4 regions of the Pseudoalteromonas sp. TB51 genome follow, and region 3 is predicted to be linked to each of the others. Evidence: predicted binding sites of a transcription regulator. Region 3 holds the regulator's gene; each other region holds the start of a gene.

The links. The regulator sigma-54, encoded in region 3, starts transcription at its own class of promoters, with help from an activator protein. The targets are predictions, from matches to a motif close to GTTGGCACGNNNNTNGNNT.
Region 1: a site for sigma-54 is predicted at 6,170-6,188, ahead of dps (DNA starvation/stationary phase protection protein Dps). Genes of this name have one in related genera too.
Region 2: a site for sigma-54 is predicted at 4,667-4,685, ahead of L650_RS0113230 (EF-hand domain-containing protein). Genes of this name have one in related genera too.
Region 4: a site for sigma-54 is predicted at 2,141-2,159, ahead of L650_RS0105295 (DUF1328 domain-containing protein). Genes of this name have one in related genera too.

Annotation. Positions count from the first base shown of each region.
Region 1 is NZ_AUTO01000176.1:1,597-11,071, reverse strand. Features, by position in the region: gene L650_RS0109170 (catalase) at 1-2,021, opposite strand, end outside; gene L650_RS0109160 (mechanosensitive ion channel family protein) at 2,252-3,085, opposite strand; gene L650_RS0109155 (hypothetical protein) at 3,334-3,720, shown strand; gene L650_RS0109150 (DUF2189 domain-containing protein) at 3,993-4,772, shown strand; gene L650_RS0109145 (nucleoside-binding outer membrane protein) at 4,862-5,641, opposite strand; gene dps (DNA starvation/stationary phase protection protein Dps) at 6,252-6,767, shown strand; gene L650_RS0109135 (alkaline phosphatase PhoX) at 7,017-8,384, opposite strand; gene L650_RS0109130 (hypothetical protein) at 8,591-9,475, shown strand, end outside.
Region 2 is NZ_AUTO01000235.1:12,852-22,326, reverse strand. Features, by position in the region: gene yghU (glutathione-dependent disulfide-bond oxidoreductase) at 1-356, shown strand, start outside; gene L650_RS0113245 (putative bifunctional diguanylate cyclase/phosphodiesterase) at 503-2,443, shown strand; gene L650_RS0113240 (MFS transporter) at 2,448-3,749, shown strand; gene L650_RS0113235 (hypothetical protein) at 3,878-4,321, opposite strand; gene L650_RS0113230 (EF-hand domain-containing protein) at 4,333-4,608, opposite strand; gene L650_RS0113225 (PA4780 family RIO1-like protein kinase) at 4,863-5,717, shown strand; gene L650_RS0113220 (response regulator) at 5,736-6,410, opposite strand; gene L650_RS0113215 (ATP-binding protein) at 6,420-7,874, opposite strand; gene L650_RS0113210 (alpha/beta hydrolase family protein) at 8,137-9,475, opposite strand, start outside.
Region 3 is NZ_AUTO01000310.1:30,942-38,962, reverse strand. Features, by position in the region: partial or broken gene L650_RS0119150 (zinc-dependent metalloprotease) at 1-922, shown strand, start outside; gene mgtE (magnesium transporter) at 969-2,327, opposite strand; gene L650_RS0119140 (HPr family phosphocarrier protein) at 2,587-2,859, opposite strand; gene rapZ (RNase adapter RapZ) at 2,900-3,745, opposite strand; gene L650_RS0119130 (PTS sugar transporter subunit IIA) at 3,765-4,217, opposite strand; gene hpf (ribosome hibernation promoting factor) at 4,222-4,509, opposite strand; gene L650_RS0119120 (RNA polymerase factor sigma-54) at 4,537-6,036, opposite strand; gene lptB (LPS export ABC transporter ATP-binding protein) at 6,106-6,831, opposite strand; gene lptA (lipopolysaccharide transport periplasmic protein LptA) at 6,828-7,376, opposite strand; gene lptC (LPS export ABC transporter periplasmic protein LptC) at 7,366-7,920, opposite strand; gene kdsC (3-deoxy-manno-octulosonate-8-phosphatase KdsC) at 7,917-8,021, opposite strand, start outside.
Region 4 is NZ_AUTO01000108.1:6,715-10,958, forward strand. Features, by position in the region: partial or broken gene L650_RS0105275 (aspartate kinase) at 1-728, shown strand, start outside; gene csrA (carbon storage regulator CsrA) at 818-1,009, shown strand; gene L650_RS0105285 (YcxB family protein) at 1,060-1,527, opposite strand; gene L650_RS0105290 (hypothetical protein) at 1,684-1,875, opposite strand; gene L650_RS0105295 (DUF1328 domain-containing protein) at 1,928-2,101, opposite strand; gene L650_RS0105300 (OadG family protein) at 2,628-2,873, shown strand; gene oadA (sodium-extruding oxaloacetate decarboxylase subunit alpha) at 2,883-4,244, shown strand, end outside.

The DNA.
Region 1 (9,475 bases), on a different contig from region 3:
GAGTGCATGTTTAAATCTATCCAACCATCGTCGGCTTTACCATCAAGCCCTGCGGCTTCAAATAATGCCATGGCATCTTTTGTGTAGCCTATGTATTTCATGTGCGCGAACGCATCGCTCACAAAGTCTTTTGCCTCAGGAATACCAGAAAGCTTCTTAGCGCCCTCTTGCGTTGCAAGTACCATCACCGCATCGTAAAGCACCGAAGGGCCGCCATTGATTACTTGATCCGCTGCTACATGCTTACCTTTACTGCAACATGCACCACCTACTTGTGCGGCAACAATTTCGTAGTTAGCACCTTCAGCGTCTAAGGCATTTGTAACCGAATTAAAAATATCAGCATCAAAGCCATCGCTCACTAAAATACCTAACTTACGACCTTTAAAGGTATCTGGCGCATTTTTTAAAATACTTAGCGCATCTGATACAGGTAAATCGTTACGCGTTGGCATAGCAGCTTCAGCCGGCTCTGGCATATCTTGCAGGCGCAGGCCTTTTGCAACTTCTTGCGCTAATGTGTTATCTACATTTAATAAGTGCGAAACCACACGCTCACGAATCGGCACATGCTCTACTTTTGAAAGCTCAAATACAAATGCATATTGAATGTGCGCTTGCTCTACTTCTGTTTGGCTTAAGTAAAATTGGCGCGCTTGGCTGTAGTGATCGCTAAATGTTTCTGAGCGATAGCGCAGCTTATCTCCACCGCTTACTTCTGGCTCGCTTGAGCTTTTAAAGCCATGCACTGGGCATTCGCGGGGGTTATGCTCATCGCCGCTCCACGAGTTTGGCTCGTAGTTAGCACGCCCTTTAGGGTTATGCATTGCCATGTGGCCATCTTGTTGAAAATGACGCATTGGGCATTTAGGCGCATTAACCGGAATATGCGTAAAGTTAGGACCGCCTAAGCGTTTGGTTTGAGTATCTAAATACGAAAAGTTACGCCCTTGTAGTAATGGGTCGGGTGTAAAATCAAGCCCAGGTACAATGTTTTGTGTACAAAAAGCCACTTGCTCTGTTTCGGCAAAAAAGTTATCAACTACACGGTCAAGCACCATGCGGCCCACAATTTTTACGGGTACTTGCTCTTCAGGTATAAGCTTGGTGGCATCAAAAACATCAAATTCAAATTCATCAGCAAATTGCTGATCAAACACTTGTACACCTAGCTCCCACTCTGGGAAGTCGCCTTTACCAATAGATTCCCACATGTCTCGACGATGAAAATCAGGGTCAGCACCATTAAGTTTAAGTGCTTCGTTCCACACTACTGACTGCATACCGGCTTTGGGTTTCCAATGAAACTTAACAAATTTTTCATCGCCATTTGCATTAATAAATTTAAAGGTATGAACACCAAAGCCTTCCATAAAGCGTAAAGAGCGCGGTATGGCTCTATCTGACATGGCCCACATAATCATATGAATTGACTCAGGCGATAAGCTCACAAAGTCCCAAAAGTTATCGTGCGCGGTTTGCGCTTGTGGAAAACCACGGTCTGGTTCAGCCTTAGCTGAGTGAATTAAATCAGGAAACTTCATCGCATCCTGAATAAAAAATACAGGTATGTTGTTACCCACTAAATCCCAGTTTCCTTCTTGGGTGTAAAATTTAACAGCAAACCCGCGAACATCACGTGCTAAATCGGGAGACCCTTTATTCCCTGCCACAGTTGAGAACCGTGCAAATACCGGTGTTTTTTCACCTTTGCGCTGAAAAATATCAGCACAGGTTAAATCTTCAAGCGTATCGTAGGTTTCAAAATAACCATGAGCACCGTAGCCTCTGGCATGTACCACACGCTCTGGAATGCGTTCGTGATCAAAGTGAAACAGCTTTTCGCGCATTACATGATCTTCTAATAAACCTGGGCCGCGCTTGCCTGCACGTAATGAGTTTTGATCGTCGCTAACAGGGCACCCTTGCGCGGTGGTCATCGTTGGGTATTCATCAGAAGCCTTTTGATGTAATTCGCCACCATGCCCTTTATTGCCTGAGTATTTAAATGATTCAGCCATGTTTAGTCCTTCATACAATTTGATTTAATGGGTCGATAGTTTTTATGGGCTTTATATTAAAAGCGACTATGCAAATGCAAAATAAAGACCAGCCATCCAACCTAGTAAAAAAAGGGCTGTACAGACAAAAAAGTAGTATTTGAGGTAATTTATAAAAGAAAAAATTACACAGGCGTGTAACTTTTTCAGACAAAAAAAGAGCACTTAAAAAGTGCTCTTAGGCTTAAGCCTTAATCTTTATTCTCGTTAACTAAAATAACTTTACGATGTGGGAATGGAATTTCGATATTGTTTTCATCAAGGGCTTTTTTAATCAGCTCTGGCACCGTGTATAAAATTTCGAAGTAGTGCTCGCCTTTACAAAAAGGTCTTACTAAAAAGTCTACCGAGCTGTTGTTTAGTGTTTCTACTTCAACAAAAGGAGCAGGGTCTTTTAGTATGTGTGGATGAGCCTCAAGCACGCTATCAATAACTTTGCGAACAGCGTCGGTGTTTTCATCGTATGCCACACCAAAGTGCATATCTACGCCACGAATAGGGTGATGCGAATGATTAATAATTTGCGCTCCCCAAATTTGGCTATTTGGGATAATAACTTGCTGATTATCGAACGTTTGCAAAATAGTTGTAAACATATCAACCTCGGTCACTTTACCAAAGCGCCCTGCGGCTTCAATAAAGTCGTTTACTTTGTAAGGTCTAAATATAAGTAACATTACACCTGCAGCTAAGTTAGACATAGCACCTTGCAGCGCTAAACCAATAGCTAAACCTGCCGCACCTAATAGCGCAATTATTGAAGCTGTTTGCACACCAAAGCGGTTTAACACGGCAATAAATACAAACGCTAAAATAACATAGCGCGCCATACTGCCTAAAAAGCGAAACAGCGTGTCATCAAAGTGAGTGTATTTATGGCATAAACTAATAATCATATTACGCACTTTACCCGCAAGCCATAAGCCTATTAGTAATATAACAATTGCCATTAGAATATTTGTTGCCCACATTACTGCTGCCGGCAAATACTGATTTACATCAATATTATTTATTATCTCATCCATTTTATTGTTCCTGTTAGACTGGTTGTAAATACAAAAGCATACAAAACACTTTATATTAACTTTTTATTAACCTACCTACGAGTTTTATATTGTATTTTTATATAAAGCAGCTCTATTACTTTTTAAATTTAAATAATCCTTTAATACAAATTACCTCTGGTTTTAAAAAGTAAATTTACCGATAATTGCACCTGTAAATCTCGTGTAGCAGTTAGGTTACTGCTCGCTAAATATTAAAAAGGACTATTATGAAAAAACATTCCCTTCTACTTATGGCCTCCGCACTTACCTTCTTTGTAGGCTGCACAACAACTGTCCCAGTTAAAAATTTTGAGGACCATCCAATTCCAAAAATTTCTTCAACGAATAGCGATCTTCAACAGATCGAAAAAGGGATAGTTAAAGCCTGTATAAAACTAGGGTGGGAGTGTACACATGAATCTGCAGGAGTAATTAATGGTGTTTTGAACATTAGAACTCACCAACTAACAGTTGCAATTAACTTCGATGAAACTGCTTATAGTGTTAGTTACGTTAGCTCTAAAAACCTTAATTACAATGGCAAAAAAATTCACCGTCAGTATGTAAATTGGGTCACAAACTTAATACGTCACATCGACGCTGAAATGATCTAACTTATTATTGTTTACGGTTGTAGCCTACCTACTTGGGCTACAATAATTCTTTAATTTAGGCATGACACAAAATAAACCGACTACTTATTGAACAATTCAAGATTTTCATTCGTATAGTTTTACCTATAAACAAAAAAATTAAGTTATTGATACCCAATAATTAAAAATTTCTCTTTAATTATTCAATCTCTAATTTTACTCAGCCCTTACATTTGTAAATAAAGCCAATGTGTTCTAAACCTTAAAGAGACACCTTGTTAAGGAGCGTTGTTATGCCAACAACAAATACGATTAATAAACACTCTGAATTTGCCCGCTGCATTGAATGCAATAAGGTAAACACATTTGCGGCTTTTCACTGGCTAGCACTGGCATTTAAAGACATGACCCGTGCGCCCATATTGAGCCTTATTTACGGGGTAATATTTACCCTTATTCCTGTTGCTATTGTTTACTGGGCAATGTTTACAGGTACATATTTAGTAATACTGCCTGCAACCGTGGCGTTTGCATTAATAGGCCCAGCCTTCGCGGCAGGCCTTTACGATGTAGCATGGGAGCTTGAAAAAGGCCATAAACCCACATTTAGCCACTCTATAAAGTCGATGTTTAGAAACCCAGTAGGCGAATGGGGCTTTGCAATAATGCTAATGGTTATCATGATTGCTTGGATGCGTTTAGCTGCGCTTGTGCATGCTTTATATCCTAGCCACGCCAATCCCACCTTTGAAGAGTTATCGGCGTTTTTAACGTTAGGCAGCATAATAGGAGGGGTATTACTGGTGACTGTATTTTCGCTTTCTGCTTTTGCTCCACAAATAATGATGGAGCGCCGAGTAGATATTATGACCGCTGTAATAAGCTCTATGAACGCTGTAAAAACTAACTTTGCCGCTATGGTGGTATGGTCAATTTGTATATTTTTATTGGTAGCTGTTGGTTTTGCTACCGGTGCCACGGGCTTTATTGTAATTATGCCTTTACTTAGTTATGCCAGTTGGCATGCTTATATTGCAGTTATTAAAACCAAAAAACCTCGTGGTTACGAGTAACAACCAACCACTTAAAGTTCCAACCACACTGACTAAAAATAGCGCCAAAAGGCGCTATTTTTTTATCAACCTAGCAAAGCAAGCTGTGCTTAAAATACCCAAATAGCATGTAAAAAGGGCTGATTTTCTATTTTATTAGTCCCTAACTTGTTGTACCAATAGCGCCACTCTACCCCTACCATTAACTGCTGCGGGTTTAAATTAAAGTTTTGCCCTACATCCCAATGCACAGCGGGTTGAGCAAGCAGCCACTCATTAACTTTATTGCCTAGTTCGTCATCACGCCCAGAAATATATTCTACGTGGCCAGTAAAATAAAATGCTTGGCTAGCTAGTGTAAAAGGAGCACCCCATGCAAGGTCTATAAAAATGCTGTTGTCTTGCTTGGCTAGCTGATCTTTTTGCACGCCGCCGTTGGCATCAATGTAACCTGCAAAAGTGGTTGTTAAAAAATCAAAGCCTGGGGCATCCCAGCTGAGCTTGATGCCTGGGGTATATTTCATTAACCCCTCTTCACCGGCGTTTATACCAAACACTAAACCTGTGTCTTTTATTGCACCATAACGCACAGAGGTACCAAAGGCTTTTGATAAGCTAAGTGTTGTGTACCACTCGCCATATATACCCGTATCTTGAAAACCATCACTAAGGCTGTCGTTTAAAAAGTCGATAAAAAAGTAGTTATCACCTAAGTCATGCTCTGAGGCATGCTCTATGGTGTAGGTGCGTGTAAATGACGACTCCCCGGTAAAGGGATTTAAGGCATCGCCAAAATTTGTGTGAAGCTGTGTGACGCTCCAATTTTCTGCTAGTGCTGAGTGAGACAAAAGCAGTATAGATGTTGTAAACAGTGTTTTTAAAAAATTCATGATTTATTTACATAACCCCAATTAAAATGCGGCGGGAGTATATCAGTGAGCATTCACCAACTAAAGAAATTAAATAAGTACAAAGGCTGATTTTTAAAATCTAAGCAGTAAAGCCCAGTAGCGCGGCTTTAAAAGAGCAGCGTTAGCCCTTTATAAAGCACCTAAATTAATCATTACGCAGGTAATAAATAAGCACCTTTATATTTTTATACCCTTGCTTAGCTTATTTACTGGGTTTTATTTAGAGGTTGTAGCGCGTGCAATATTAAGGTGAGCTTTAAAGGCAATTTAATAACGGCGTGAATTGTAAGGCTAGGTACTTTAGGTAGCTGTATTACACAGACTACGCCTTATTGAGCATAAACAAATTTCAACTCTTTCGATAAACAGCCACAGCTTTTTTATTACTGTGCACAATTTACAAAAATAAGTGCATAAAATTCATAATCTACGTCCCTCCTTTTTTAACCCTACGTACCAAAATAAAAATAAAACATTAAATATCAACAACTTAAATAAATAAACTTGGTAGGCATAGGCTTTGCTTCATGTATTGCAAGTTAAATGGTAGCAATGGCTACATACAACAAATTACACAACGGGAGACATTATGAGTAACTCACAACACCCAATTGAATTTACAGCCCCAGGTATGGATAACGAATCAGCAAAAAAAACAATTGAAACACTCGATAACCGACTCGTAGCGCTTTTAGACTTACAACTTACTTTAAAGCATATTCACTGGAATGTAGTAGGCCCAAGCTTTATTGGTGTGCATGAAATGTTAGACCCACAAGTCGATGCTATTCGCGAAATGACCGACACCATCGCAGAGCGGATTGCTACATTAGGCGGTACGCCACAAGGTACACCTAAGTCAATTGTAGATCGCCGCACATGGGAAGAATACTCATTAGGTAAAGCCTTTGTAGTAGAACATTTAGGTGCATTAGACAAAGTATACAGTGGCGTAAACGCCGACCACCGCAAAGCCATTGGCACGCTGTCTGACTTAGACCCAGTATCAGAGGATATGATCACCAGCCAGCTAGGTGACTTAGAACAGTTTCAATGGTTTGTACGTGCACACATTGAATCGTCTGCAGGTAAACTAAATCATTAATTTATTACCCACTTTGCCATACAAGGAATGTTAATAAGAGTTAAAGGACTAATAAAGGTACAAGGATACGTTACATAAGTAGGTACAGGATGAAGTGCAAACTACAAGGACCCGTTGCTTATTACATAAAGGATGTAGTAAATGCACCAAGGATGATTAAAGCTTGCTAACGGATTTGGTAAACCTACAAGGATTGTTAAAATGCAAACGCTTAGCATACCTATACTAAGCGTTTGTATTTTTACCACTTTAAAGCTTAAAACTATCCCAAGGACCAGTAATAGCCAACGTTTTAGTTGGCATGTATACGTTTACAAACAAGGTTTGCCCGTCAGGTGAAAAACACGCCCCAGCAAGCTCTGTTTGCGCATTCAATTTAGCAAAATTATACACCTCTCCTTTAGGTGTTACCCCGCGTAAATGGTTATTCACCGTGTCAGTGTATTGATCCTCACATACAATTAAATGCCCGTTAGGCGCTACCGTTAAATTATCACCAAAGTTGTATAACGACTCGTTTGTACTTTCTACAAATAGTTGTATTTTACCAGGCTCATTTTGCTCTAACTCAGTGCCTTCGTTTTTTGAAGGTGTGTACTTCATTACCTGACCTAACTGCTTTTTGCCCCCATTAGTACAGCAAAAATAAAGCTCATTTTTACCCCAATGTATTCCCTCTCCTCTTGCAAATAAGGCTGCACCGTTTTTATAACCTTGCTTACGTAGGTCATCATTTGGGCTTTTAGGGTCTGTGAGCGTTATCCATTCAACTAAAAGGTCGCTGTGTAATGGCATGGCCGGTGAATCCCAATTTCGGCTATCAAACTGAGGCTGGTTTTTAATTACCATAGCTTGCAATGTGCCGCCTTTATTTAACTTACCGCGATGATGAGGAATAAACCGATAAAACAAACTATCGCCTCTATCTTCAGTTAAATAAACAATACCAGTTTGTGGGTCTATTGCGGCGGCTTCATGATTAAAGCGGCCCATATCATATAATGGCTCAGGCTTAATTAAGCCTTTGGCGCTGGCTGGTACCTCAAAAATGTAACCGTGAGATTGAGACAAGCCATCGCTTTTATCCATAACGGTTTCTTCGCAGGTTAGCCAACTCCCCCACGGCGTTACACCGCCTGAGCAGTTTCTTATTGTGCCGCACAGCGATAAATACTCTTGCTCGCGTTTTTGCTCTTTTAAGTTATAAATTATATGGCTAGTGCCCCCAGGCAAAGCAACACCATTTTTAAATGAATCATAGGCTAAGGGGGTTTTGTGATTACTAATTAAATCAGACGCTTTATTAATGTGTTTAGGTTGTAACTCATGGTTACGTATAAGGGCTACGCGTTCGTTATCTAATGCAATGCAACCCATGCCATCGGCACGGTCGGGTACGTCTAAACCATCATCCATTTTATCGCCAAGTGCCGATATAACCCGATAACTAAAGCCTTTAGGTAAATCTAATAAGGCCTGATGGTCGGCTATTAATGGGCCATAAGCAGGTAACTTTGTTGTTACTTCAGGTAAAGCAACGTTACCCATTGCGCTGCGCGATAAGCCAATAAACGCAATCGAGCCTGCACTAAATAAAAACTCTCTTCTAGAAACCATTATTTTATTCCCGTGTTTTTTATTAAATCTATAGTAAAGGAAATAACCCGCTAGAAGTGCGGCGCTTTGCTAAATTCATCAAAATGTAATAATGTAACATTCCATCCGTACCAGATATCAGTTAATTCAACTTTAAATAATTGCCCTCACTGTTTAATAGTAGGATAGTAAGTTACTCAAATAACAACGGCTTAATTAGGAGTATCATGATCAAAGTATTACTAGCAACCAGCTTAATGGCCTCTTCATTCGCAGCTTTAAGTAATCCACTCACCGTTGAAGAACAACGCATCAGCAAAGCACAAACAGCAATGCCCAATGTGTTATCGGCCTTTAATAAAGAAGTAACCACCTTTGAGCAACAGTTTAAAGCGCTCAATAACTTTAAAGAGGCAAAGCAGCTCATTCAAACCTATAGTTTTGAGCTGTGGGAAAGCGCTAAGCAACGCATTATTAAAACTAACAATTACGACGACCGAGCACTTTACTGGGCGCGCTTGCTTTCAAGCAAAGTAATACGTACAACCGAAGCTAACGTTGAGCTATCTGACGCGCAAATAAATACGCTGCTAAGCATGCTTGAAGAGGGCAGCCGAGGCCGTACCGATTTAGCTTTTTCATCAGGCAGTGATAAAAAAATTATACTTACCGGATTTGACCCTTTTTTACTCGACAAAAATATCAACCAAAGCAACCCATCTGGGGTCGCCGCATTGTTACTCGATGGCCAAGTTATTAATTACAATGGCGTTAGCGCCGAAATTAATACGGTTATGGTACCAGTACGCTACGAAGACTTTGACCAAGGTATAATAGAATCACTCCTTGCCCCCTACTATGCACTTAACAACGTCGACATGGTTGTAACGGTTAGCATGGGCAGAACCGAGTTTGATTTAGAGCACTTTCCTGGTAAACGCCGCAGCGTAACCGCGCCAGATAACGCCAATATTGTCTACGGCGGTACGCAAACAAGCCCTGTTATACCCAAGTTAAATGGCCGCCCACTACCTGGTAATGAGTTTGTAAAATTTAGCCTACCAGTAAGCGCCATGCAAAACGCCAAAGGCCCATATAAAGTAATCGACAAC
Region 2 (9,475 bases), on a different contig from region 3:
TTGGTCATTTTTATAGCTACGCACCAACAAAAATGCAATACCCAATAGACCGTTTTACTATGGAAACTAAACGCCAGCTCGATGTATTAAATCGCCACTTAAGTGAAAACGAATACATGGCGGGTAGTGAATATTCTATTGCCGACATTGCCATTTGGCCTTGGTATGGCTCGTTGGTGCTTGGAAAATTATACGACGCCGCTGAGTTTTTAGATGTTGCCTCTTACACTCATGTAATGCGCTGGGCAGAGCAAATAGCAAAGCGCCCCGCTGTTAAACGTGGTCAACGTGTTAATCGCACCTGGGGCCCTGAAGAAGAGCAACTTAGCGAACGACATAACGCCAGCGACTTTTAATCTAACAGCCCATAACAAGACATTGTGTTATGGGCATTTTTTTATTTAAAATCTGCATTTTCCCTGTCATTAAACTATATTTATTATTGTCTTTTTATAAAATGTAACCTGCTTTACCCGCATTACTTTTCATAAGGCTTTAATGAGTGCAATATAAAAATTTAAATAGTGATGAACGCAGAGAAGCCGTAAAACTTTTATATTCTAATGCTTTATCTGGCATTGGTGTTTCGGCGTTAGTTAGCTTTGTACTTGTATTTGCATTTGACCTAACGGATGAGAGAACAAATCAAGAAAAAATAATTTGGCTTTTTTTTATGCTGGTTGTTTTAGCAGCAAGGCTAATGGATGTTATTTACTTTAACTACACCAAAGAAGTTAACCAGCCTTTTAATGCAAATAGCTTTTTAAAACGCTTTTCGGTGGGGTGTATAGCGACCGCGATTTCGTGGTCATGTTACGCACTGTGGTTTCATAAAAGCTCATCCACCGTTGAAATTACCACCACAATAGCTATTTTGTCGGCGTTTGCTGGAGGCTCAGCCAATTTGCTCTCGGGTAGTCGCTTTACCTCGGTGTGTTACAGCATTATTTTATTAATGCCTTACTCTATAGTACTAACCTTATCTGATGACTATTACCACTATGTATTAGGCTTTTTGGGCATTACTTTTTCGGCAATTATGGTCGCCTCTTCTTATAAGTCGGCCACATTTACCCAAACGGCCATAAAATTACGAAATCAAAACCGCGAATTACTTAACGAAATGGAAAGCAAAGTAGAAACACGCACAGAAGAAATTTACCGTTTATCAAATACTGACCCACTAACAAGTTTATTAAACCGCACCGCTTTTTTAAAAGTGGCAAATAAACAACTGGCAGATCATCCCGAGGAAAAACTCGCTTTACTATTTGTAGACCTAGATGGCTTTAAGCAAATTAATGACTCTATGGGTCATAAAGTTGGCGACCAAGTACTTAAAGAAATAGCCGAGCGACTCACTAACGTTTGCACCCGCCACTTATACAAATGCCGCTGGGGCGGAGATGAATTTTTAATTTTAACAACCTATGAGGATGAACAAGACTTATTTGATTTTGCCAAAAAGGTTATTAAAAGCATTCGTGCCGAGCATGAACGATATAAATACCAAAGCTGGGTATCTGCCACTATTGGCATAGCGTTATTTCCTGAGCATGAGGGCGATTTAAGCGCGTTAATTCGTTCAGCAGATTTAGCCATGTACCATCAAAAACGTATTGCCAAAGGCTGCGTAAATATTTACAACAACGACTTAAAGCGCCAACAAGAGCGCGAACAATTACTCAGTAAGCGCTTGGCAAGTGCAATAAAAGACAACGGCTTGCGGTTAGTGTTTCAGCCTATTGTGGATAGCCAAACAGCGAAGGTGACCTCGTTTGAGTCACTTTTACGCTGGCAATTAAATGACGAAGCGATATTTCCTGATGAATTTATTGCCATTGCCGAGCAATACAACCTCATAACCGAACTTGGCTTATGGGTGATTGAACAAGCGTGTGTGCAAGCTTGCACGTTTAAAAACGTACAACCCCCTATTGCTGTTAGCGTTAATGTATCTGTAATACAACTTCAAGACCCTGATTTTGTCACTAAGGTTGTAAATATCGTTGATCAATACGGCGTAAAGCCAGAAAACCTGCACCTTGAAATCACTGAATCTGTGTTTGCTGAGGATAAGCTCACCTTTTTAGCAGCAGTAAAAGAGCTGCAAAAACAAGGGTTTTGTATTTCTATTGACGACTTTGGTACTGGGTACTCATCCTTGTCGAGCATGTTAGATATTGGTGTAGACATAGTAAAAATAGATAAAAGTTTCATTCAAAATATGGATAAGCGAGGCTTAAGTATAATTCATGCGATTGTGCAAATGGCCTCAACACTAGATTTTATAGTAGTCGCTGAAGGTGTAGAAACTCTAGAGCAAGCCAACATGCTAAAAGAAATTGGTGTGTCTCACCTACAAGGCTATTACTTTTCTAAACCTATGGAACAACACTTTGTAGATTCGTACCTCAAAGAGCAAAACAAATTGTGTAGCTAGCAGTATGAAAAAACTCACTAAAGAGCAAGTCTATAAACGCCTTAACAACGATGAAGACGCACGCGCTTGTAAAGACATAAACGAAGATGACTGCAAAGAAGTGGCCGGTAATTTTATTCTTTTATTAACAAGTCAGCTTTTTAGTAAATTTGCCGATGCCCTCCTCAACCCTAAAATAACTCTGCCTTGGTTAATGCAAAGCTTAAACGTACCAAGCGCGTTTATAGCGTGGCTGGTGCCTATAAGAGAATCGGGCTCTTTATTACCACAATTAGCGATAGCCAATATTATCCGTAAACTCTCAGTAAGAAAGTGGGTATGGGTTTGCGGTGCATTTGCACAAGCGGTATGTATTGGCGCTATGGTTGGTGTTTCATTTGTGCTAGAAGGCGCTGAGGCTGGCTATGCAATTTTAGCTCTGCTGGTGCTCTTTAGCCTCGCCCGCGGGTTTAATTCTATTGCCGCTAAAGATGTATTAGGTAAAGTTATTCCTAAAAAGAAGCGGGGCAATATTAGTGGCCTGGCGGCAAGTATTGCCGGCTTTGCAACACTCACTTTTGGTTTAATGATGTGGTTTTTTTCGGGGCAAAAAGAGCAAAATACGGTATTAATTGCGCTGTGTTTAGGCGCTGTTTTGTGGGTTGTTGCTGCACTTTTTTATAGCCGCATAAACGAATACAAAGGGGCGACGCAAGGCGGTAAAAATGGCTTTTTAAATGCGCTAAGTAAATTAAAGCTGCTTTATCAAGATAAACAATTTGCACACTTTGTAATTACCCACGCCTTTTTACTTTGCTCAGCCCTAAGCGCGCCTTTTTATATTATTTTAGCAAGCTCTCAGCAGTTTGAATTTTCATTATTGGCAGTATTTTTAGCCGTGTCTGGCTTAGCAAGTTTAATTTCTGGGCCAATATGGGGAAGACTCAGCGATTTTTCTAGCCAAAAGGTGCTTGTGATCAGTGCGTTGCTTGTCACCATAAACGGCGTGAGCGTGTTTGTAATAGCTACATGGTATAGCCAGCTGTTTGAATATGCTTGGGTAATACCTGGTTTTTATTTTTTGCTTTGCATTGCTCATCAAGGCGTGCGGCTCGGGCGTAAAACCTATTTAGTAGATATGGCACAAGGCAATAAACGCACTGATTACGTGTCGGTTAGTAATACTGTAATAGGCATTTTGCTTTTAATGTTAGGCAGTATAGGGCTTTTAGAAGCATTTTTATCAACCGCACAGCTTATTTTGTTGTATAGCCTGCTCGGTTTGTTAGGGGCTATTAGCGCGATTTTTTTGCCTCAAGCGGAGTAATACCAATGCGCAATAATACGTGATCAATTAAGCGAATTGGTATATTAAAAAAGCCCAACAAAATAATTGCCGGGCTTTGGACTTAAGACCTAAGGATAAACAGTCAGCTTTACCTCAAGTTATAACACCTAAGCAGTTACATTTAGCAGTGAATCACCTTCACTTAAGCCAAATTTTTCTTGTACCGATGAAAGAATTGATTCTTTATCTTCATCAGATAGCTGGCTTGAATACTCAGTTAATAACTCATCTAAGTAGCTAACCACTTCGTCAGTATCAACAGATTCTAGCGAGTTTTGCGGCGGGCGCTGCCCTTCAGGGCGTCCTGCATCGCCAATACTTTTAGCGTCAAAATCAAGTTCGCTCATTAAATCAGCCAACTCTTTTGTAGGCGAGATCCCCTGCTCTTCAAAAGCGGCTTGAATACTTTGCGCATCTTCCGTGCTTAGGTTTTGTGCATCAAATTCTGCAAGTGTTTCTTTAACAAACTCAGTTTGCTCTGAAGTTAAAGCGCTTACTTGGCTAGATTGTTGAGTCATAAAACTCGCTGAGCTACCAATACTGTTGATCATATTTATCTCCTTTAACGTGCACGGCGTGGTGGCTTGTGTTCACTTAATTCTTGTTCGCTAATTTCGCCATTCCCATCGGCATCTATTTCGTCAAAAATAGTTTGCGCATCGCCTTGCGGTGGCGCACTTTCGCTAAATTCTGCAAGGCTAATCACACCGTCACCATCTGCATCTATGCTTGAAAAGTCAGGTTTAGGTGGTGGGTTATCACCGCCTCTGGCTGCAACATTGGCTGAAAAAGCCATTGATAATAATGCAGCAACGGCAAAAGTAGAAAAATGCTTCATCGTGGTCACCTTGGGTTAAATATTAATAAAGGGTATGAATATAAAGTACGCTTAAAAAATGCAAACATTGTGCAAACAATAAGGAAATAAAAATAAATCCGATTTTTATCATGTTATTTTTACCTTATTCGGTATTTCGGTTATTGTGATAACTAATTACTTAAAACCACTTTCAACACCTGTTTTGAGAGCTAACATACTAAGGACTTATTAACATACATGTTTAATCTTCCAATTTTTCTAGTTGTATCGCAGTGAAAATACCTAAACGCCTCCAGCCACTCGTTGATGATGGCCTAATTGATGAAGTGATAAGTCGCTTAATGAGCGGTAAAGAAGCGGATGTATTTGTGGTGCGCAGCGGTGGCGAAATTCGCTGTGCTAAAGTCTACAAAGATGCCGTTAAACGCAGCTTTAAAAAGGCAGCTCAGTATCAAGAAGGCCGAAAAGTAAGAGGCGGACGCCAAGCCCGCGCCATGGGTAAACGCTCAAGTTATGGGCGGCAACTAGAAGAAGAAATTTGGCAAAATGCAGAAGTAGACGCGCTTTCACGTTTATCACGCGCTGGCGTCAGAGTTCCTGATACTTATTACTGTATTGATGGCGTGTTGTTAATGGAGCTTGTATGTGATGAAGACGGAGATGTTGCTCCACAGTTAGGGCATGTGACCCTTACACAGCAAGACGCTATTGAGCAGTACAGTATGATGGTTCATTATATTAAATTAATGCTGTGCGCTGGTATTATCCACGGTGACTTATCAGAATTTAACGTACTTGTTGATAGTAAAGGGCCTGTAATTATTGACCTTCCACAAGCTGTAAACGCCGCAGCCAATAACAGTGCGCAAGCAATGTTTACGCGCGATGTAAACAACATACGTCGTTATTATGCGCAGTTTGCACCTAGCCTATTAAACACCCATTACGCTAAAGAAATGTGGGCACTGTTTGAAGAGGCCAGCTTAACGCCAAACACCGTGCTAAGCGGAGAATTTGAAGACAGTAACGAATCTGCAGACGTAGATGCGGTACTCGATGAAATACAAGCGGCCGAATACGAAGAGTTCGACCGTTTAGAGCGTATTAAAAACGCTGACGATGAGTAAAACTGCGCTCACGTTTAGCTATTGAGGGTGAACAAACCGATAGCCCACACCGTAAACCGACTGAATAACGCTGTCGGTTTGCGTTACTTCATCAAGCTTTTTACGTAACTTTTTTATGTGGCTGTCTATAGTTCGGTGGCTAACTATACGTTGGTCTGCGTACATGGTGTCCATTAAGCTATCGCGTGAATAGATTCTGTTAGGGTTAGAATACAAAGGCTTAAATAGCTGAAATTCAAAATTAGTTAGTTCTATACTGCTATTTTTATAATTTACACTGTAAGTACTTTCATCCAGTGTCATGGCATTATTTACCGGCTCTTTTGTGGTATTAACACGTCTTAAAATTGCTTTAACTCGCGCCACCAGCTCAGCATAACTAAACGGTTTGCAAATGTAGTCATCGGCGCCCAGTTCAAGTCCGAGTAACCGGTCAATCTCCTCCACCTTTGCCGAAACCATAATAATGGGCACATTAGAGAACTTTCTTATCGCTTTGCACAGCTCTATACCGCTTTGCCCTGGCAACATAATATCTAATAAAATAACACTTGGCTTATTACTTTCAAGCCAGCTAAGTACTTCATCACCATGATGAATAAGGTGCGTTTGATAATGATGACTTGTTAAAAAGTCGCTCATTAAATTGGCAAGTTTTATTTCATCTTCAACAATGAGTATTTGCTCACTCATACTTATCCTCTACTGAACTAATAAGGGTAATTTAATAACAATGCCAAGCCCGCCCATACTGGCTTTTTCGGCTGATATTTCGCCATTATGACCTTTAACTATATGCTGACAAATAGACAAACCTAAACCAGAGCCTCCCTCTTGGCGATTGCGAGAGCTGTCTACACGGTATAAATATTCAAACAAGTGCGATAAATGCGTTTGCTCAACGCCTACCCCGTTGTCCTCTATTATAAGCTCTAAATAGGCTTGGCCTTTAATATTTACGTTATTGGCACTTAAAGAAATAGTTGAGCACTGGGCGTAATGCACCGCATTCATTAAGATATTATCTAGCAATTGCAGTATACGTGTTTTATCTGCGTTTACTGTGGTGTTGTTAGCACTATTAAGAAGGTAAAAATTAATAGCGTGCTGCTCAAAAATAACGTGATACTTTTGCTCTATGGAGTTAAGTAAAAAGCCTACGTCGGTAGGTTGCATGGTGTAATGCATGCCGCCTAGCTCGGCGCTGTTTAACATGTGTAGGTCGTCAATCAAGCGCTTTAAATGCAGCGCTTCATCGTTAGCAGAACTAATATTTTTATTATTTGGTTCACGTATCCCAAGCAACATAGCTTCGAGCTCACCGAGTAAAATGCTCATTGGCGTTCTTAGTTCATGAGAAATATTAGCTAACCAGCGTTTACGTACTTGCTCATCTTTAGCGAGCGTAAAGGCCAAGGTATTAAAATCTTCACTAAGCTGGCCCAGCTCGTCTTTCCTATCTAATAAAAGTTTGGTGCTGTACTGCCCTTTGGTTAGCTTATGCATACCACTGGCAATTTGCTTTACAGGGCCAACTAAATGCCTTGCCAGTAAAAAAGACAACATTAAGGTAAGTAGCCCTGCGGTTAACGCAATAAGCCATAAATAGTTAGTTTGTTGCTTTAAAAAATCCAACTCGTACCCATCTGCTAGGCTTTTTCTTTTTGAAACAGCAAGGTAAGCAATTGTTTTACCTTCAAGCTCTATGGGCGTTTTAATGTACTTTAAATCCTCAAATAATTTGCCAAAAATACGCTGCTGTTTTTCATCCAGTAGTGCATAGTGCGCGGCATGCTCGGGCGGTGGGCGTCGATCTCGTTGCGCCATATGCTGTGGGGGTCTGGGTCTGCGTTCGCCGCGAATTTCTGAGCGCTGTGGCATATCGCGTAAACTAGGTAAAAACTGGCTTGATTGCAATTGCGATTCAACCAACCTTAAAAAGCGCTGATCGTTACCTATAATTTTATCCCACGAGGGAGTTTGCGCGTATTTATTAGCCAGCTGTACCGCTAATGGCTCTAATGCTTTTACTTCTTTGGCGTTTACAAAATCAATAATACCTTGGCCAATACTGTACTGAATAAGCACAACAAGCCCCGCAATAATGCTAAAGGTGAAGCTAAATAATATTAAAAAAAGTTTGTTGTGAATTTTCATTTATTTTTTATAAACCTGACTCTAAAAGCATTTGAGCTGTTATTTATTGCGTATTTTTTTACTGCTAAAACGTATTATTAAAAGCTCTAAGCACTTTTAAGAATAGCCTGTAATAACAATTGTATTAATTGCGTGTTCTATTATAGCGACTTATAAATAGCGCCTTTAATAACAACGTATAACGTTAACAAGTAAAAGTGCAAACAATGTGCATTATATAAAAAATTACGCTCTAAAAAGGCGACCTAAGTCGCCTTTGTTATTAATCGTTTTTTAAATGCTTATCAAAAAAATCGAGAAACGCTTGTAACGTTTTAATTCTATGCGGCTGATAAGACAAGTAATGATCGCCATCTTCTAGCTCAATGTAAGTAACATCTTTATCTTCGTCATCTAGTTCATCTTCCATTTCTCTACTATGGTAAATAGGGACAACACTGTCGTCGCTACCATGCACAAGTAAAACAGGTTTGTTGATTGATTTAGCAAAATTGACCGGCGAATTGGCCTCTAACTTATCGCTATTTGTTCCAAACTGTTTTCGTACTATGTCTTTGTTTGTAAAGTGTCGGGCTTTACTCACAATATGCTCAAGGTCAGTTACCCCTGCAAAACTTGCCGCACATTTAAATGTTTCAGGGTGTTTAATAACAGCCATTAAGGCGGCATATCCACCATAGCTTGCGCCACCAATACAAATTTTATCTGGCTGAGCAATCCCTTGGTCTATTAACCAGTTAGCTCCATCTTGTAAGTCATCTTGCATGGCTAAACCAAAACCTTGAATCGACTGCATTAAAAAGTCATAACCATAACCACTTGAGCCACGAAAGTTAGGCTGTAACACGGCATAACCATTATATGCCAGTAGCGCAGTCCAATAGTCAAAGCCTGCATAGTCTCGCGCCATAGGCCCACCATGTGGAAATATAATAGTGGGTAACTTATCGCCTTTCTCATAGCCAACAGGCAGCGTTAAGTAGCCTTCTATAATAAGCCCGTCACGTGCTTTATAGCTGATGTGCTCTTTACCGGCGTATACGCTTTCGTTAATGTGTGGGTAAACGTCTGCAAAAAATGTTAAATCACCTCGCTTTCTGTCACCTAACATGTAGGCGCCTGATGTTTTATCTGAGCTGACATACAGTACATATTTTTGCTGATCGTCGCTGGTGCTAACAATATCCATTTCAAATGAATCTTTAGGTAGTGATGCTCGTAAAGAGCGATGTAGCTTATCTAAGTCTTCATCCCAATACGCAATACCATCTTCTAAATGCGAATGCGTAAAGCCTGCCACTTCGCCAGTTTTACGGGAGTAAAAAATATCGCCATCGACATCGTACTTGTCGTCGCTAAAAATGAGCTCACGTTTGTTAGTTGATAGATTAAGCTTAAATAATGCATCACGCCCTTCATGTAGCGCAGTGATGTATAAAAAGTTAGGGTCTTTATCAAAGCCAAGTATCGAAATGCTTTGCTCACTAAATACTTCGTAGCTAAATAGTGTTTGCCACGACTCATTTTGCTCGTTGTACAGCTCGTAAGTAAATTGTGTTTCATCCATTTTTTTAGCAATACGAACCTTGCCTTGTCTATCA
Region 3 (8,021 bases):
TGATTTTATATCTGATAGCGACGCACGCGCAAAGGGCGGGGCACACCCTACAGCGCACTTATGGGATAACGGTACTAACCCAGCGCAAGAGTTACTTAGAGTGCTTGATGTACGTAAAAAAGCGCTTTCGCAATTTGGTATTAACAACATTAAAACGGGCGATGCACTCTCGCAGTTAGAAGAAAAACTCGTGCCGCTTTATTTATTTCATCGCTATCAAGTAGAGGCTGCAGTTAAGTTAATTGCGGGGGTTAACTACGAATACGAAACACGTAACGACTCACCTGCTAAGGGCGCACAAGTGGTTGCAAAAGCGCAGCAGCAAGCGGCGCTTAGTGCTATTTTAACAACATTAAAACCGGCTAATTTAATTTTGCCTGAGTCGGTGTTAGCGCTTATTCCGCCAAAAGCGTATGGCGAGTCTAAATCGCGTGAAAGCATAACAGGGCGTACGGGTGTAACACTTGATGCGATGGCCTTGCCAGAAGTAGCTGTGCAGCATAGTTTATCGTTATTATTAAACCCACAGCGTTTAAATCGTTTAGCTCAACAACAAGTACGTAATTATAATTTTTACAGCTTAGATGAGTTGCTAGAGCAGCTTTACAGCCAGGTGTTTAATGTGTCATCACCTAATACAATGAAAGGCAAAATCACCCAGCGGGTGCAATTTTTAACTGCAAAAAATATGGCTGATTTAGTCACTAGTGACAAGGTAAGCCCAGAGGTGCAGGCGCAGCTACGTTACTACTTGGTAAAACTAAGTAAAGAGTACAATCAAAACTCAATGTTAAGTAATACCAGTGTAGGAGAAAGCGCGTTTAAACAGTATTTAGCAGAGCAAATAAAACAGTTTTTAAAAGTAGGTAAGTGGCCTGAAAACTTCAGTGGTTTACCAATGCCACCGGGCTCACCAATTTAATTATATGTTTTAGTGTGTAGTGGCTACTTAACCTGAGCTCAGGTTGCTAAATAAGTAGCCACGTTGCGGTGCCTAAAAAGGCAAAAATACCGACAATATCAGTTACTGTTGTAAGTACAACACTACCGGCAAGTGCAGGGTCTATATTCATTTTTTTCAATAAAATAGGAATACATGCGCCAGCAACACCAGCCACTACAAGGTTCATAAACATTGCAAATGCGAGCACGCCGCCAAGCATAAAATCCCATTGCCAAAGCGCAATTACACTGGCTATAAGTATTGACCAAATAACCCCGTTTAATGCGCCTATCGCCAGCTCTTTAGCCATTAAAAATCGTTGGTTAGTTTGGTTAATATGGCCCACGGCAATACCGCGAATAACCAGAGTTAAAGATTGGCTACCTGCTACACCACCCATTGAGGGCACAATGCCATTGAGTACAGCTAAAATAGGTAATATATCTAAGGTGCTTTCAAAAAAGCTGGCCACAAAGGCGGCAGCTAAGGCTGTGAGTAAGTTAACGCCAAGCCATACTGAGCGTTTTTTTGAGCTTTTTAAAACAGGTGCAAAGGTATCTTCTTCATCATCAAGACCGGCAAGGCTTAATAAGCTGTGCTCTGCATCTTCACGAATAACATCAACAATATCATCAATAGTGACACGTCCAAGCAAGTGGGCGTTATCATCGACTACAGGGGCCGATATCCAGTTGTGGCGCTCAAATAGCTGAGCAACTTCACTTTCATCCATCGAAATAGGGATAGACTCACAGTCTTCATCCATTAAATCTTGAACAATTTTTTCAGGCGGATTAGTTAACAGTGTACTAAGTGATAATGCACCTAAAAAACAGTTATGTTTATCAACAACGTATAAATCATCGGTGCCCTCTGGCAGCTCACCGCGTAGCCTAATATAACGCAGCACAACATCAAGTGTAACGTCTGGGCGAATGGTCACCGTATCGGTGTTCATTAGCGCGCCTGCAGAGCGCTCTTGGTAAGATAAGGCCTGTGTAGCGCGTTCGCGGTCTTGCGTATCCATAGCGCTAACCACATCTTTGTACACGGTATCAGGTAGGCTACGTAGGACTTCACCTAAATCATCGTGGCCCATATCCTCAGTGGCCGCGGCAATATGCTCAGGTTCCATTTGTGCAATGATACCTAAACGTACATCTTCAGAGAGCTCTTCTAGCACATCCCCTTGCACATCTGGGTCAACCAGTTGCCAAAGCATGCGTCTAATTTTATGCGGAGAGGATTCAAGCAGCAGTGCTGTATCACAAGGTGCTGTTTTTGCTAGCATGCGTCTTACTTGAACAAATTGCCCACTATTAAGTGATTTAGTCACTTGTTTTAGTTGCTGTAGTGGATAGTCTTGTTCAAACGCTTCTGGCATTGGCATCCTAAATATTTTTGTGTAATGGAAAGGTGTTTAGTAAGTGGAGTTGCCCACTGTTATTTTCTTTATTTTTTGTGCTAAACCCAATGCTGGGACTAAATTAGTGTTTAAAATTAAGTAACCAAATTTAGCAGGGGCATGGCTTTATTATCCTAAATTAAAGCACTAAATTAGGCGAGTCGGAATACCCTAATTTACTAAATCTTTATAGTTCAGCCTGATAAGTCTTTAACTTATAAGGCTATGGTGCTTTAAATTATTCTTGTTCGTTAAATCGTTGTGCAATTAATTGCCCAACCGCATGCAAAGCTTGCTCTGAATCAGGGCCTTCACAGACTACTTTAACTTCTTTACCTTTACTGCTTTCAAGTAGCATTAAAGCTAATACGCTGTCGCCTGCGGCTTCTTTATCATCTTGGTGTAAGGTGATTTTAGCATCAAACTGCACAGCTAATTGCGCAAGGACCGTTGCCGCTCTGGCGTGTAAGCCTAATTTATTTTTTATTAAAAATGTGTCTTCACAGCGCATAAATTACTATACCTAAACTGAACAGGTTATTATTTTAAGGTTACTTTTCTTGCTCACGATGACGAATTTTGACATTCGGATGCGTCATAGCAAAGCTCTCACCAATGGCTTGCGCTAAATAAACCGAGCGGTGTTGACCACCAGTACAGCCTATTGCAATAGTGAGGTAACTACGGTTATTACGCTCTAAGTGTGGCAACCAAGTTTGTACAAAGGTTTGAATTTGCCAAGTGAATTTTTGCACTATGCTGTGATTTGCCAAAAAATCTTTTACTGGTTGATCAAGGCCCGTAAGCGGTTTAAGTTCAGGCTCCCAGTGGGGGTTTGGCAAAAAGCGAGCATCAAAAACATAATCAGCTTCTTTAGGTATGCCGTGTTTAAAGCCAAACGATTCAAACGTTACAATAAGTTGCTTATCTTTTTTACCCAGTATTTTTTCACGAATTGACTCTGCTAATTGGTGCACACTTAAATCGGTGGTATCAAGCATAAAGTCAGCGCGTGTTACGAGTACATCAAGCAGTTCTTTTTCTTTTTTTATTGCTAAATCAAGCGGCAGTGAATCGATGGATAAAGGATGTAATCTGCGTGTTTCTGAAAAACGTTTGATCAGTGTTTGATCATCACTATCTAAATAAAACAGTGTGGGTTTGGCAAAGTCAGGAAGGTACTCGAGAATATCGTTAAATTCGTCTTGTTCTTTGGGAATATTACGAACATCTATGCTAACGGCTATTTTGTCATAGTTATCTGAAACACTTCGCACTAAAGAGGGCAGTAGGTTGACCGGAATATTATCTACGCAATAATAGCCTAAATCTTCAACCACGCGTAAAGCAACCGATTTACCTGAACCAGAACGGCCGCTTATGATAATTAACTCCATTTATAGCCCTTAGTATTTACTACGATTGATCAACAATTACTTGATACAGCTCTGCATCGGTTTTAGCACTACGCAGCTGTTTACAAAATTCTTTGTTGCTCAGTTTATCAGCTATGGTTGCCAGAGTCTTTAGGTGCTGTTGGTTATCGCCATCTGGTACGATGAGTGCAACAAAAATATCAACAGGGCAGTTATCAATAGCGTCAAAGTTAACAGGCGTGTCGCTAACAAGTACTAAAGCCAGCGGCTCTTCTACGCCACCCATTCTGCTATGAGGAATGGCGATACCCCGGCCAATACCAGTACTGCCTAGCTTTTCTCTGCTTGCCAGCGCATTAAGAATATCTTGTTGTGGTAAGTAGGGGAGCTTTTCATGAGCAAGCTCACTGATAAACTCTAAAATTCTTTTTTTACTACTAAAAAGGACCGCAGCTTTGCTGCAGTCCTGGCATACTAATGTACTTAATTTCATAATATTAGTGTCTAGCAAGCTTCTCTTTATGTTTTATGACTTGACGATCGAGCTTGTCAATCAACGAGTCTATAGCGGCATACATATCTTGGTGCTCTGTTGAGGCAAATAAATCTGCGCCACTTACATGAATAGTCGCTTCTGCTTTTTGGTTGAGTTTTTCTACATCGAGAATGACATGCACATTGCTAATATGATCTGAGTGCCTTTCTAGCTTTGCAAATTTATTATTTACATAGTCTCTAAGTGAATCAGTTACTTCTACGTGACGACCAGTTAGGTTTAGTTGCATAAGCATTTCCTCTTTGTTTTTTACGTCTTATATCAAACTCTTTCTCTGATTTGACGGTGGAATAGCTAGCGATTCACGGTATTTTGCTATTGTGCGTCTAGCTACTTTAATTCCTTGCTCTGCCAATATATCCGCAATTTTACTATCACTCAATGGTTTAGCTGAGTTTTCCGCGGCAATTAGCTTTTTAATTAGGGCACGTATTGCGGTTGATGAACACTCGCCGCCGTTTTCAGTGCTTACGTGGCTTGAGAAAAAATACTTAAGCTCAAAAATACCACGTGGCGTATGCATATATTTTTGCGTGGTAACACGCGAAATTGTCGATTCATGCATTTCTACCATTTCAGCAACATCGTTTAAAACCATTGGCTTCATGGCTTCTGGGCCATGTTCAAAAAATGCCTGTTGCTGTTTTACAATACAGTTTGTTACCTTAAGCAGCGTGTCGTTTCTGCTTTCAAGGCTTTTTATAAACCATTTAGCTTCTTGTAAGTGAGAGCGAATAAATTGGCTATCACCACTTGATTTTACGGTACGTGACATAGCCGCGTACTGACTATTTACGCGTATTTTTGGCATGCTATCTGGGTTTAGCTCTACCACCCAGCGGCCTTTTATTTTTTTAACCGACACATCCGGTATTACATACTCCGACTCTTCCCTTACTATTGTATCTGCAGGTTTTGGGTTGAGGGTATGTATTAGGGTCATGACCTCTTTAAGCTCGTCTTCTTTAAGCTTAGTCTTTTTCATTAATGTACGATAGTCGCGTGCCGCTAATAGATCAATGTGATCGGTTAAGATCATTTTAGTTTGTTCTATAAAAGGGGTGTCTTTATCAAACTGGTTTAGCTGAATGCACAAGCACTCTTGTAAACTGCGCGCGGCTATACCTACAGGGTCAAATAACTGAATACGCTTTAAAACGGCTTCTATTTCATCAAGTTCAACTTCAACTTCGTCATCGTTTTCTTGGTTAAAGCTTTCTAAAATTTCTTCGCAACTTAGCGTTAAAATACCCGAGTCATCTACAGCTTCTACAATGGCAATAGCAATGGCTTCATCAGTGGGGCTAAAAGGAGTAAGCTGAAGCTGCCACATTAAATACTCATGTAGCGTTTCAGTAGAGGCACCTTGATAAATAGACTCATCTTCTGGCATTGGGCCTGAGGATGCCGCAGGGGCTGCGCTCATGTACTCATCCCAAGTTACATCCATTGCCATATCATCGCTAACGGTGTCTTTATTTAAAGCTTCGCCACTGTCTTGCTCGTACTCGCTGGTTGTATCGTCAGCCGATGCGCTTACGGTTACATCATCCGTATCTGCTTTTTGTTCATTTTTTCCAGCCGACTCTTCCGTGTAATCTTGCTCTTCTACTTCTAATAGCGGGTTGCTATCAAGTGCTTCTTGTATTTCTTGCTGGAGATCCAATGTACTGAGCTGCAGCAAGCGAATCGCTTGTTGCAATTGTGGAGTCATTGTAAGTTGCTGGCCCATGCGCAGCTGTAATGATTGCCTCATGTATCTCTAACAATCCTTTTATGTTGTTATAATTAATATTAGCAGATGCTTGTAGGTGTGGCTTAAATGTTACAGCCTAAATTGCTCGCCTAAATAAACATCGCGTACAGTTTTGTCATTTAATACGTGTTCTGGGGTGCCAGATGCAATTAGCTCCCCATGAGAAACAATGTAGGCTTTTTCACAAACATCAAGGGTTTCTCTTACATTGTGATCGGTAATTAATACGCCAATGCCACGGTTTTTAAGATGTTCTATTATTTTCTTTATATCTAACACTGAAATCGGATCAACACCAGCAAAAGGCTCATCCAATAAAATAAATTTAGGGTTTGCTGCCAGTGCTCTGGCAATTTCTACACGGCGGCGTTCACCACCAGAAAGCGCCATACCTTGGCTATCGCGAATATGCTGAATACTAAATTCATCAAGTAAGTTGTTAAGCGTTTCTTCTCGCGCGGCTTTATTGAGCTCTTTACGCGTTTCTAAAATAGCCATTAAGTTTTGATAAACTGTCAGCTTTCTAAATATTGATGACTCTTGCGGCAAATAGCCAATGCCTAAGCGGGCGCGGCTGTGCATAGGTAATAACGTAATGTCGTTATCATCAATAGAAATTTTACCTTTGTCGCTAGGTACTAACCCTACAATCATGTAAAAGGTGGTGGTTTTACCTGCGCCATTAGGGCCCAATAAGCCAACAATGCTGCCGGCTTCTACCTCAAGGCCTACATTTTTTACAACTTGGCGGCCCTTATAGCTTTTTGCTAATAGTTCTGCTTTTAAGGTGCTCATGGTTGACCTTCGTTACCTGTTTTTTCTTTAATTTTTGCTTCAACAGGCACTAAAATTGTGTGGACACGATCCGTGGAGTTTTCGTCTTTTTCTGCGCTAATAAGCTGCTGCTGCATATCGTAGGTAATACTTTTAGCATTAATTTTTTGACCGGCTTGCGCGACTTCAGCATCGCCTACAAGTGTTAAAAATCGCTTTGCTACGTCGTAACGTACTTCGTTTGCACTGGCGCTCATTACGGTACCATCGTCTTGTTTTTCTTCGAAGTAGGCTGGGCTGCCAGTGGCAATAAGGAGTTGTTTGTTATCCCCTAAGTCTTCACGTTTATGTACTTCGAGTCGGTCGGCTGTAATTTTTCGATTACCATGTACAATTTCGACGTTCTTTTCAAAAATACCTACGTTTTCTTTAAGTTGGCCTTCTTGACGGTCTGCACTAATAGAAATTTGATTTGCTGGCGGTTGAGCAGCAGGCTCAGCAGCAGAGGCGCTAAATGCAAGCATTAGCGATGGGATAATAAGTATTTTAGTGAGTTTATTGGTCATAATATATTGTTCGCGTATGGTTAATTAGTTTTATTACTTCGGTTTTTAAATCGGCTTCAAGGCCTTTCCCGACAATTTTTAAATTAGGCCCAGTGACAACCACTGGCTGCTCAGAGCGCATTGTTAGCGCTTTAATGTCGACTTCGATGTTATCGGCATTGATGTTATCTATCATGGCGTTATCAACTAAATTTTTAGCAACCACATTGCCTTCTAAAATAAGTTGTTTATCTTCGTACAGCGTTGCTTCGTCTGCATTTATTCGCCATGTTTGTTTTTCGTTATACAAGGTGAAAATAGGTTTTTCAAAAAATGTAAAACCAAGCTGTTGGTATAGCTCCATTTTAGCCGCTGTGACTTTATGGCTTATTTTGCCTTGCTCGTCATAGGCTGTTTGCTTAAGCTCTATAGCGGTGTAATCGGGCTTTGCAATTACTTCAGGTTCTTGCTCTGGCGCTACATTTGTTTGGGTAAAATAAGGGTACCAAAGCCAAACCATACAGCCGATGAATAACGCACTGAGTATAACGCGTGCTGCATTCATGAACTGGTGCCTTGTGTTGTAAGCGCTATGCCATTCTCTAGCATAAGTAAATCTGTGAGCTCTCTAACGGCGCCAAAGCCGCCAGGCATTTGCGTAGTGTA
Region 4 (4,244 bases), on a different contig from region 3:
TAAAAGCCGATGAATGTCAGATCTATACCGACGTTGATGGCGTATACACTACTGATCCTCGTGTAGAACCAAACGCACAGCGAATGCGCCATGTAACGTTTGCCGAAATGCTTGAGCTGGCAAGCTTAGGCGCAAAAGTATTGCATATTCGTGCTGTTGAGTCGGCTGGTAATCATAAAATGCCGCTAAGGGTGCTTTCGAGTTTTGAGCCCGATGAAGGAACGCTAATAAGTTTTGAGGAGAGCGATATGCCAACTAAGGTTGTGTCGGGGATTGCGTTTAATCGTGACGAATGCTTGATAAAGGTATATGGCGTACCATACTGTGTTCATTCTCTTACAAAAATTTTGAAACTTTTTGCAGAAAATGGCATCGAAATAGATATGATTAGTCAAGTTAATCATAACTTTGAAAAAATAGACTATGCTTTTACTGTGCATTCAAATGACTATTTGCAAGCACACGATTTACTAACTCAACAACAGGTAAATCTGCAGGCTGATAGCATTTCTAGTGATACAACAGTTGCAAAAGTGTCGGCTGTTGGCATAGGAATGAAGTCTCACAGTGGTGTAGCGCATCAATTTTTTGATGCATTGGCGCAAGAAGGCATACACATAGTTTTAGTATCGACGTCAGAAATCAAGGTATCGGTTTTAATTGACGAGAAGTATTTAGAACTAGCAGTAAGAGCGTTACACTCAGAATTTTTAACAGAAAATGGATAGTTTGGGAGTTTTTACTTACTTTTCAATCAATTTTTCATTAAAATGGTCAAGCGGAATCTTATAATTTATTGGAACATGGGAGCAAGAGAATGCTAATACTAACTCGTAGAGTAGGTGAAACCCTAATGATTGGTGACGAAGTAACTGTTACTGTATTAGGTGTTAAAGGAAATCAAGTTCGAATTGGTGTTAACGCACCTAAAGACGTTTCAGTGCATCGTGAAGAGATTTACATGCGTATACAAGCTGAAAAGTCTAACCCTAATCCGGGCAATGCTTAATCAACACGTATACTTAGCTGAGTAATGCACTTAGCTATACCAAAAGCCACTCACTGAGTGGCTTTTTTGTTTATAAAATCGCGCATTTCATCGGTTAATACACTGCTAGAAATATATTGCATACCTTTATTATGGTGCACTAAGTAGCCGTGGTTGGTTTTAATAATATGGGTTATTTCTGCCCACTTAAATGTATGGCTTTTATAGTGGTTTTCGGTGCTAATTACGTCATCGGTAAATGAAAGAGTAACCGTTGAGCCCGAAGCACGACTAAACATTTGGCGCGTAACCCACCAAGGCCTGCGGTAATAAAAGGCAACGCATTCTAATACACCCAGCATTATTAAAAATGTACCTAGGTAGTGATCGTCCATAGCGTAAATACTAATTAAACCTAAGCACACCAGTAATGCCAGCAAAAAATACTTTGGCTTAGCTGCTTTACTATAAGAGTGGGACTCGTCAAAGCATTCGTAGTAGTAGGGTTTATCAAGTGTGTAAGTGGTGGTCAGTGCCATAATTGCTAATAAGTAATAGTTTTCGCTATTTTAACAAGCTAGCATAAAAATCACACCCGTTAATGTAGGCTATGCATTTTAAGAGTTAGAAGCCGCTTTTTATTCGCGCACAAAAAAACGGCTTATTAAAAGCCGTTTTTTACGTTACCAAACAGATTAACAGTTAGTTTCTTCTGCGTTAACGCCTTCTTTAACATTTTCACATGCATCTTCAACAGAGTTTTGCACGTCAGTTACTGCTTCATCAATACGCTCACCTGCTTCTTCTGCGTGGTTGTCTTCACAACCCATCATAAAGAAACCTGCAAATACGGCGATTAGTGCTGCTTTTAAAGTTGTTGAGTTCATAATGTAATTCCTTGTATATGTTGATTGTTTAGTGTTTTAAGTATGTTAGTAGCTACCTGGGCGATTTACCGCGCAGCGCACCTGAAACTAAAGAAATCACTAAAAGTACTAAAAAGATAAAGAATATAATTTTTGCTATACCAGCTGCGGCACCTGCGATACCACCAAAACCTAACACTGCAGCGATTAAAGCAATAACTAAAAATGTAATTGTCCAGCGTAACATTGTTTTCTCCTTGGTTATCAAATTCGTTCGAAAGTAATAATGCCAGTTGCGTGCCAGAGTTTAATTTTATTAATTTTCAATAAGTTATGGTTTTTTTGCGAGGATTATAAATTTAGGATTGGTAAGTTTTACGTTTAACGATGTAACTTATTCACACTATTGTAAAGAGAGTAAAAAATAAATATTTTTTGTGCGCTTCTTTACTATTCTTGGTAAGACCAATTTACATTTTAGCCCAAACTAATTTTTTACCTGCCGTTTAACTTACTATTTTTTATAGTTTTTAAGTTTTTTTGGGTTTAACCATATAACCTTTGCCTATAACGGTTATTTTTATCATCTATATCTAAGCTAATTTAACCCTGTATTAGCTATGTTAACTATTGTGACTGTATGTTAGTTTAATTTTAATTGGTTTTACCAATTGACAGGTGGTGGACAAAGTTAAAAGTTTTGTTATCATTCGGTGAATAATTATTTAAATAAAGCGGTTTTTTATATCGCTATATAGTGCAGGGGGAGAAAAATGGATATAGGAGCTGTACTCACAACCGCAGGTAGCTTGATGCTTACGGGCATGGTGGGCGTGTTTGTATTTCTTTCAATATTGATTGGTGCTGTGTCATTCATGTCTAACTTGGTTGCTCGTTTTGACGAGGCTGAAGTTGCAATACCGGTTAAATCACCATCTTTAAAATCTCAAGGTGTGCCAAACGAGCACATCGCTGCTATTAGTGCTGCCATTGCTCAGTACAAATCAAAAAATAAATAAGAGGCACACATGGCTAAATTAAAATTAACAGAACTTGTTTTACGCGATGCTCATCAGTCTTTACTTGCAACCCGTATGCGCTTAGATGACATGCTCCCTATTGCTAGCAAACTTGATGATGCCGGTTATTGGTCTATTGAGTCATGGGGCGGCGCTACGTTTGACTCGTGTATTCGTTATTTAGGTGAAGATCCGTGGGAGCGTATTCGTGCCCTTAAAAAAGCAATGCCTAATACTAAACAGCAAATGCTATTACGTGGGCAAAATTTATTGGGTTACCGCCACTATGCTGATGACGTGGTAGAAAAGTTTGTTGAGCGTGCCCACAAAAATGGTGTAGATGTATTTCGTATTTTTGACGCCATGAACGATGTACGTAACTTAGAAACGGCAATTAAAGCGGCTGTAAAAGTAGGTGCCCACGCGCAAGGTACTATTTCTTATACTGTAAGCCCTGTGCATACCCTTGATATGTGGTTAACCCTTGCAAAACAGCTAGAGGATTTAGGTTGTCACTCTATTTGTATTAAAGATATGGCAGGCTTATTAAAACCATACGATGCAGAGCAACTTATTAAAGGGCTAAAAGAAACCGTTTCTATCCCTATTGCTATGCAGTGCCATGCAACCACAGGTTTAAGTACAGCTACGTATCAAAAAGCCATTGATGCAGGCATTGATATGCTTGATACCGCTATTTCTTCAATGAGTATGACTTACGGTCATTCAGCTACAGAAACCATTGTAGCGATTGTTGAAGGTACGCCCCGCGATACCGAATTAGATTTAAACCAGCTAGAAGAAATAGCGGCTTACTTTAGAGATGTACGTAAAAAGTACGCTGCCTTTGAGGGGAGCCTTAAAGGTGTTGATGGCCGTATTTTACTCGCGCAAGTACCTGGTGGCATGTTAACCAACATGGAAAACCAACTTAAAGAGCAAGGCGCAGCAGATAAGCTAAATGAAGTATTACTTGAGATCCCACGCGTGCGTGAAGATTTAGGTTTTATTCCGCTAGTTACTCCAACATCGCAAATTGTAGGCACACAAGCAGTACTAAATGTGCTTACGGGTGAGCGTTATAAAACAATTACCAAAGAAACCGCCGGTGTTTTAAAAGGCGAGTATGGTTTAACACCTGCACCTATGAACAAAGAGCTGCAAGAGCGAGTGCTTGATGGCAGCGAGGTTATTACGTGTCGCCCTGCAGATAATATAGCCCCAGAGCTTGCATCGCTTGAAGCAGAGCTGCAAAAAGAAGCGCAAGAACAAGGTTTAACACTTGCTGATGAGCAAATAGATGATGTGCTTACCTATGCATTATTCCCACAGGTTGGCCTTAAATTTATTAAAAACCGTAACAACCCAGAT